Regions from separate parts of the Mangrovibacillus sp. Mu-81 genome, predicted to be linked through region 2. Evidence: a T-box and tRNA genes for the amino acid it is inferred to sense, from the RefSeq annotation. Region 2 holds a T-box; the other holds one or more tRNA genes.
The links. The T-box of region 2 lies ahead of trpS (tryptophan--tRNA ligase). A T-box ahead of a tRNA ligase gene usually reads a tRNA of that ligase, here a tRNA-Trp.

Region 1: it encodes a tRNA-Trp, which carries the amino acid that the T-box ahead of trpS (tryptophan--tRNA ligase) is inferred to sense. The anticodon was not compared.

What each region holds. Positions count from the first base shown of each region.
Region 1 covers NZ_JBAJHU010000002.1:394,568-398,995, forward strand. The annotation lists gene V6B33_RS05555 (TRAP transporter substrate-binding protein) at 1-250, opposite strand, end outside; gene V6B33_RS05560 (GntR family transcriptional regulator) at 247-903, opposite strand; gene V6B33_RS05565 (FAD-binding oxidoreductase) at 1,237-2,604, shown strand; tRNA gene V6B33_RS05570 (tRNA-Gly) at 2,781-2,853, opposite strand; tRNA gene V6B33_RS05575 (tRNA-Trp) at 2,873-2,946, opposite strand; tRNA gene V6B33_RS05580 (tRNA-Tyr) at 3,058-3,138, opposite strand; tRNA gene V6B33_RS05585 (tRNA-Ser) at 3,155-3,247, opposite strand; tRNA gene V6B33_RS05590 (tRNA-Val) at 3,397-3,472, opposite strand; gene V6B33_RS05595 (helix-turn-helix domain-containing protein) at 3,699-4,428, shown strand, end outside.
Region 2 covers NZ_JBAJHU010000003.1:122,406-126,833, reverse strand. The annotation lists gene V6B33_RS07770 (peptide ABC transporter substrate-binding protein) at 1-894, opposite strand, end outside; gene V6B33_RS07765 (DUF3899 domain-containing protein) at 1,482-1,865, shown strand; T-box leader at 1,905-2,148, shown strand; gene trpS (tryptophan--tRNA ligase) at 2,199-3,197, shown strand; gene V6B33_RS07755 (YjbA family protein) at 3,278-4,027, opposite strand; gene V6B33_RS07750 (hypothetical protein) at 4,111-4,332, opposite strand; gene V6B33_RS07745 (DUF2268 domain-containing protein) at 4,422-4,428, opposite strand, start outside.

The DNA.
Region 1 (4,428 bases), on a different contig from region 2:
CACGGTCAGAACCATACAGCTGTCCGTTCGGATACAGTTCCACTTTGATACGCCCATCCGATTCTTTTTCAAGCTTTTCTTTAAAAGTCTCGGCGGCAACATGTGAGGACTGTTCTTCAGGTACAAGGTGGGCAATGCGGATCGTGTATGTTTTTTCGTCTCCGCCTTCACTCCCTGATGAACTGCTTGGACGTCCGCATGCAGCCATCACCACCACTGCCATTAACAATAAAATCAAATATTTTTTCATTCCTCTACCTCCTTCAAGTAATAGCCTTTAATCCGGCTTGCGATGTTTTTCATATGGTCAGCCATCTCTCTCTTGGCCTCTTCAATCATTCCAACTTCCAGTGCATCCACAATGCGTTTGTGCTCCCCATATGCTTCCATGGCACTTACTTGCAATGTATTCGACAGAACCAGGAACGCCCTGTTCACCCCGGTATTGACCGATTGGATTAAAGCCCTAAGCCTGGGATTGGGGTTTTCACCGGCCAGTAACAAATGGAACTCCCGGTCGAGATCGATGAATTCTTCATAGCGACCAGCAGTAATCGCTTTCAATTGAGCATCCATGTTTTCTTTTATCTTCTCAAACACTTCATTCTTTAAAGGTGAAACTGCTTCAAGATTGTACACTTCTAACAGTTTCCGGATTTCCATGAAATGCATCGCATCCTCTTCTGTAAATGAGGCAACAGTAGCGATCTTTTGATCAGATAATACGACCAGCCCTTCTACAGCAAGCCTTCTCAGCGCCTCCCGGACAGGCGTGCGGCTGATACCGAGTTCCTGCGCAAGCTTTTTTTCAGGAAGCTCCTCTGCCGGTGCCAGCTTTCCTGATATGATCTCTTTCTTGATCAGGTTAAAAGCCTGTTCAGCCAGCGATTCTTTTTTGATCACCCTATGCAATTTGTTCCCTCCTTTTTTGTACATGTGCCAGGCACCACTTTTTCTGTTTTCAATTGAATGAAAGTCCAGTAGTTCATAAGACTAAAAGCTATGTATGTTTATTCTTGGAGTTTAATAGAATGTGTTTTGAATGCAGCGGTTATTCAATAAGAAGGGTACATTGTGAATTGGAGATTTCTTCGTGTTCAATGGGATGAAATGATATTCTTGGTGGGTTTCTATTCATGATTCAAGGCGGTATACCGTATACATGTATGATAATTTATGCTAATCTATTTGTAAATATAAAATTTAGAATATTTTAAAAATGGAGGTAGTAGCTGGATGAGCACTGAATGGATCGAGAACCTGCAAGATTTGATAGGGGCTGAACGCGTCAGTATAAGCGAAGGGGATCTTTTCCGGCACAGCAGGGATGAATCGTTTCACGATCCCGTACAGCCGGAAACGGTGGTGTACCCGGAATCGACACAAATGGTCAAAGACATCGTGAACTTTGCAAGGGCGAATAAGCTTCCTATCACCCCTTATGGAGCAGGGTCGGGGCTTGACGGCCAGGCCATTCCCGTTTCAAGGGGCATTTCCATGAATTTTGACCGGATGAAACAGATCATCTCCTTTAACCCTGAAGACTTATCCGTTACAGTCCAGCCCGGTATCACACGCCTTGAGTTGAACCGGGAAATCAACCGGCAGGGACTCTATTTCCCCATCGATCCAGGAGCTGACGCCACGATTGGCGGCATGACTGCGACAAATGCCAGCGGAACGACCGCCGTTCGCTACGGGTCCATGCGCGATCAGGTACTGAACCTTGAAGTCGTGCTGGCGGACGGCAGGATCATCAAAACCGGCAGCACCGCAAAAAAATCATCCAGCGGATATCATCTAAACGGCCTGTTCACCGGTTCGGAAGGAACGTTAGGCATCATCACCGAAATTACCTTGAAACTTCATGGCATCCCGGAACACACGATTGCGGCACGCTGTACGTTCGATACACCAAAACAGTGTGCCGCCGCAGCACAAGCCGTGCTCACGAGCGGCATCCCAGTGGTTCGGATGGAACTCGTTGATGCCCCCAGCATCAAGCAGGTCAATGCTTATGGGGACTACCACTTCCCGGAACAGCATTCGTTATTCTTTGAATTCTCAGGCACACGGACTTCCGCTGAAGAAGATGCCGCATTTGTCGAGGAACTGATGCAGGATATGGGCTGCAGGAACTGGGAGCGGGCAAGCGGATCCATCGATCGTGCCGAGATATGGAAAGCAAGGCACGAACTTGCATACGCCTTCCGTCACCTGAAAGGAAAGGAAGTAATGGGATCCGATGTATGCGTCCCCCTGTCAAAGCTTGCCGACATGGTTGACTTTGCCCGCGCAAAGATTGAAGCAAGCGGGCTGCCTGGAAGTGTCTTCGGCCATGTTGGAGACGGCAACTTCCATACCATCATCGTATATGACCCAAACATCCCTGAAGAGAAATTGACATCGGAGACGATCAATGAACAGCTCATCCTAAAGGCAATTGAAGCTGGTGGAACCTGTACCGGAGAGCATGGCGTCGGTCTTGGGAAGATGAAGTATCAGAGGTTGGAGCATGGTGAAGCGGTAGAGGTGATGAAGTCGTTTAAAGAGCTTCTGGATCCGGATGGGTTGTTGAATCCGGGGAAAATTTTTTGTGATTGAGAGTGGGATAGGATGAAAGAATTCAGGGATATGGATTTAAATGGGACAGTGGACCTGTCCCTCCGTCCCAGGACACAGGACCTGACCCACTGTCCCTAAATAAACTAAAAAGGTCCATTCTTCTACTTCCTCCAAAAAAGGTGAGGAACTACTAGAATGGACCCTTTAATCATTATTGGATCGAGTGATGGGAATCAAACCCACGACATCAGCTTGGAAGGCTGAGTTTTACCATTAAACTATACCCGGACCGTAGTTGAAGCAATTTTGGCAGGGGCAGTAGGAATCGAACCCACACCAAAGGTTTTGGAGACCTTCGTTCTACCGTTAAACTATGCCCCTATAAAATAGATTAATAAATACTCTTCGCTTTGAGCGTATTGCTCCGCTTTCGCTGCCAAAGGTTAAGGAAGCTTATTTTCACTCCGCTTGCGCTCCGTGAAACAAGCTAAATGGAGGGGGGCAGATTCGAACTGCCGAACCCGAAGGAGCGGATTTACAGTCCGCCGCGTTTAGCCACTTCGCTACCCCTCCACGAGAGAATGAAATATGGCGGAGGAAGAGGGATTCGAACCCCCGCGGGCTTTAACACCCCTGTCGGTTTTCAAGACCGATCACTTCAGCCGGACTTGGGTATTCCTCCGTTTGATTGGCTGCTGGTAAAGTTGAGCACCCGAATTTTTAATTACCTATTCTAAGGCTAGCTAAACTTTTGCTTAGTGATGCTCCGCTGTCGCTTCGCAAGGTTAAGGAAGGATATTTTTACTGCGCTGTCGCTTCGTAAGAAATCCATGGTGGAGGATGACGGGATCGAACCGCCGACCCTCTGCTTGTAAGGCAGATGCTCTCCCAGCTGAGCTAATCCTCCCAATAAAGAATGATAGAATATCATCCGTTAGACAAGACCTATATTAATCTATCAATTCCTTTCAAAAAAGTCAACTTCAATTCACAAATTCTTCAATCATAGTAATGGATACCCCTCTTCCCTAATTTCTCATGCACACTGTCTCTATCCCCTGTCATACACAACTTAAATCGATTATTTCTGTTAAACTTGTTAAATATGGATGTTTGAAAAGGGGGGCGGGAATATGGATTATTCTGCAATTGGAAAAAAGATAAGAGAGTTGAGGAAGGTTGTGGGGCTCACGCAAGGTGAACTGGCCGAGGGAGTTTGTACACAGGCGTTGATCAGCAGGATTGAAAAAGGGGATATTTATCCAAGTGCCATGGCATTGTACCAAATCTCCGTCAAGCTTGGTGTTGATGTAAACTACTTCTTTGAAATAGGCACCACACCTCGACTTGATTATATTATGGAAGTGGAAAAACAGTTAAAATTTCACAGAATCAACCGCAGATACGAAGAAATAATAGAACTGGTGAAAGCCGAGGAAAAGAATCCTCTCTTCTATAAAGACATACAGCATCTGCAACTTCTTTATTGGCATAAAGGAATATATGCTTTTGAAGTATTAAATAATGAAGACGATGCATTTTCACTTTTAGATGAAGCTTATTACCTGACTGCCAATCAGAAAAAGGCGATGACAGAAAGAGAGATGCAAATCCTTTCTAGTAAAGGTGCTATTCTTTTTTCATTAAATCGGCACCCTGAAGCCCTCCATCATTACAACCTGGTTGAGACTGCCTTGAAAACGGCTGAGCAACTACATGATAAATCTATCAAAACCAGGTTATTTTATAATATATCCAGAGTACTAACACGCCAAGGCAAATATGAGGAGTCTATCGCTTATTGCCATAAAGCCATCAATTGGTGCATTGAAGAAGAACTGCTGTGGGGTCTTGGAGAATCGA
Region 2 (4,428 bases):
TGTATCCGCGCGTGTTTTGAAGTTCGGATCATCTTTGTACTTATCAACGAATTCAGCTGAAAGGCCAGTTACGTCCGCTTTTTCAGTTTCGTAAAGGTTAACCGCAGTTGCAGTATCCTTAACGATGTTGAAGTTAATTTCTTTTAATTCTACAGTTTCTTTATCCCAGTAGTTATCGTTCTTGGATAATTTGAAGCTTTGTTCATGCTTCCACTCAGAAAGTGTGAATGGACCGTTATAGATTGCTGTATCCGCTTCAAGACCATATTGATCTCCTTGAGCTTCTACGAATTTTTGGTTTTGAGGATAGAACGTTGCGAATGAAAGTAATGCTTCGAAGTAAGGTACTGGACCTTCAAGCTGTACTTCTAACGTTTTTTCATCAACCGCTTTAACACCAAGTTCTTCTACCGGTAGTTCGCCACCGTTAACTTTTGCAGCGTTTTTGATATCGTACATGATGTACGCATACTCTGCACCAGTGTCAGGGTTTAAAGCTTTTTGCCAAGCGTATACGAAGTCGGCAGCAGTAACAGGATCTCCGTTTGACCATTTCGCATCGCGAAGTTTGAACGTGTAAGTTAAACCGTCTTCACTTTTCTCCATGCTTTCAGCCATACCAGGCTTCGCTTCGTCGTTCTCACCTAAACGGTAAAGACCTTCGAATACGTTGTTCATTACGTTGAATGAAACAGAGTCAGTAGCCAGTGTAGAGTCCATTGATGGGATTTCAGCACTCTCTAGCAGGTTAAGTACCTGTTCTTTTTTCTCAGCAGAATCTCCGCCGTTGTCGCCTGATTCTCCGCCTTCCGCACCTTCATTGCCGCCACAGGCAGCCAGGAAAGTACTTAGAGCCAGAAGAAGAACCAGCAAGAATGAAAACTTTTTCTTCATCTTGAAATTGACCTCCTCGTAAATCTCATATTTATTTATCTTCTAATTTTCAGAAGATTTGTTACTTATTATACATGATAGAGAAATTTTTGCAATATTAATTTAACAGTTTTTTTGCAAAATTATCAGATTACTAGGTAAATAGGTGCTAAAACATTGATATAATAAGGTTTATCACCAGTTTTTTAGGGTGTTCGTCCTATTACAATTGTTACAATGAAACGCTTTCTTTTATTTCCTGAGTTAATATTTGCATCTTAATCATAAATAGATTGAGAGTTTCTACTATTATATTTATAAATTATGATGTTTCTTTATTTACTCGGCAACAAATATTACAGTTATATATGCAGGTGAAGAATTCTACTATCCCCAATGTTGTACACAAATCAAGGAAGATTGTCTTCTTGGATTGAACAGCACTCAAGGTGATGTATATATATTAAATGCAATTGAAATGTATAGGCCTGTTCCTGTATACTTCTTATTAAAAGGCTTAAATGACACTTGTTGTTTGGTTTTATAATGGACATACTATTTTCACCAGCCTCATTTCAACAAGCCTGTAAAATGGATAAAGGAGTATTATGAAACGTTCACTTTCTATTTATTTGATTGCGGTCGCCATTATTATCGTTTCCCTGGTTTATTCGCTCGTTCAGGGTAATCCGCTCATTATTTCCCTTCTCAACAGTCTATTTATCGCAGGAATGATCTATTTAGTACTTGGTGCTTTCTTATATATTTTTCAAAAGGGGTTCTTTAACGGAATCGTCTATTCATTGAAGAGATTTCGCAGAAGCACTGTACAAGGGAAATACCTCTCACAATTTGATGATATTGATGAAACGAAGGATGCTCACGAGGAATTCACAGTGATCCGATCATTTAAAATTACCAGTACCCTTCTTATTATTGGAAGTTCCATGCTCATCATTTCACTGGTCCTGTCCTATATCATCTATACTTGAATTAGCACTGCTAATTCAATATAATAAAGTTACCAATATACCTTGGTGCTGACGAAGAGTAGTAGCTATGTGGAATGATTCAAAGAGAGCTTGTGGCTGGTGTGAACAAGCAATCACCATTTAGGGAATGGACTTCCGAGCCTTATTTGTGAAGAATACAGTAGCGGATAACGTATTCACCTCACGTTACAGAGGTTCCATACCGAGTGTGTGGACTAAGCTGACTCACTTTTTATTGAGTACTTAGGGTGGCACCGCGGAACTTATCCCATTCGTCCCTATATTATAAGGATGAGTGGGTTTTTATTTTGTGTATTTACAGGAGGATAAACAATGAAGACTATTTTTAGCGGAATTCAGCCAAGCGGGACAATTACTCTCGGAAATTACATCGGGGCAATGAAGCAGTTTACAGAGCTGCAAAATGAATATAACTGTTATTTCTGCGTCGTAGATCAGCATGCGATAACGGTACAGCAGGATAAAACGGAACTCCGCAAAAACATAAAGAGCTTAGCAGCCCTTTATATCGCCTGCGGAATCGATCCGGAGAAATCCACTCTGTTCATTCAATCGGAGGTGCCAGCTCACGCACAGGCAGGATGGATCCTGCAATGTGTTACATATATAGGTGAACTCGAAAGAATGACACAGTTCAAGGATAAATCCCACGGAAAAGAAGCAGTATCTGCAGGGCTGTTGACCTATCCCCCGCTAATGGCTGCGGATATCCTTTTATATAAAACAGATCTGGTGCCTGTGGGGGAAGACCAAAAACAACATCTCGAGTTGACAAGGAACCTTGCTGAGCGTTTCAACAATAAATACAACGATATCTTTACTGTTCCGGAAGTGAGAATCCCTAAAGTCGGTGCACGCGTCATGTCACTGCAGGACCCCTTAAAGAAAATGAGTAAATCCGACGCAAATCAGAAAGCATTCATCACATTATTGGATGATCCTAAACAAATAGAAAAGAAAATCAAAAGTGCGGTGACGGATTCTGACGGACTGGTAAAGTACGATAAAGAAAACAAGCCCGGCGTTTCCAACCTGTTATCCATATATTCAATCCTGGAGGGTTCTTCAGTAGAAGAACTTGAACAAAGATATGAAGGGAAAGGCTATGGGGACTTCAAAGGGGACTTGGCCCAAGTGGTCGTAAATGCCATTAAACCCATACAGGATCGATATAATGAATTGATTGACTCAGATGAATTAGAGGATATCCTCGACCGCGGTGCTGAAAAAGCGAATCGTGCAGCGGACAAAATGCTAAAGAAAATGGAAAAAGCAATGGGTTTGGGACGTAAAGAGAGAAAAAGAAAATAATGAAAAATCCTGGACTCAGCAGAGTCCAGGATTTTTTATTACAATGAACGATGAGCCACTTTTGGCTCATCGTTCATTTGTCAATTCACTTTCGGGCGGTTTTCCACTTCCCACAGCTTTTCAAAGAAAGGCTGACCTTTAATCAGGTTTTCACAAAGTGTGAGATGTTTATTTGACCATCCATACTTTGTTTCTTCATAGAGCATGTTCCAGACATCTTCAAAATCCATATCCTGAATGACTCTGTACTGTTCGGGTGCCCACTCTGTGTACCAGTATCTGATTTCTGCCGTGTTCCTGGAACCATGAAGTTGATCAAGTGCCATAAACAACAGCTGTTTTAACTGTCTTTCCTTCCTGGTCAAACCGTTCATCATATGGGGGCTTGGGGATAGTATATGATAAGCATTTTCCGGTTTGGGATCTTGGACCAAACTATACTGTACCGCTTCATGTCCTTCCACCATTTCATAAACGAGCTGTTCCTGTCTTGGGATTAGCCTGCTTTTCCGGATTGGTACGGTATATCCTATCGTATCTACAGCCAATATGCCTGTCCCATCTGTGACAATAAAACAATAGTCAAGCTGGATTCGTTCGTGATTCTTTCGCAAGTAAGCTTTTTGATAAACATCATTCAGAAGTTGTTGAGGTAATTCTGATAAATCATTCTCGATGTAATGAAATATGGCGTTGTCTACTCTCATTAAAGGAACTTGATCTAATAACTCAATGACATCTTCTTTTCTCCATTCGTGAAAATGACAGACATTATATCCATTTTCTTCTCCTTCGAACCAATTGACCCATACATCATGAAGATATAACATGATTGACCCCTCGCTTTGCTACAATCTTATTTGTCAATCAGTATAGGCAGATAAGAGTAAAAATATTCCTGAATCCGTACCTTTTATAGATAGTCATTATTTTTTCTGCGAGGAAAATAGATTGTTAAGGTGATGATGAGGATGCCTACAAGGAATAGATAACATTCCACACGTGTACTGATAAATTGCAGGTATTCAATAATGGTCATCCCTGTTGTGAGTAGGTTCAAGTAAATGATCAGACTGATTCCTCCGGACACAGCCAGTCCAAAACCAACAAATAATGCGAACATACGTAACACCATGCCTTCCGCCTCTACCCTCTTTTTGCTTGTCCATTTATACTATAGTTTATGAAGAAGGACCGGAGATATGACGAATTTGGATGTATTGATTAGTTC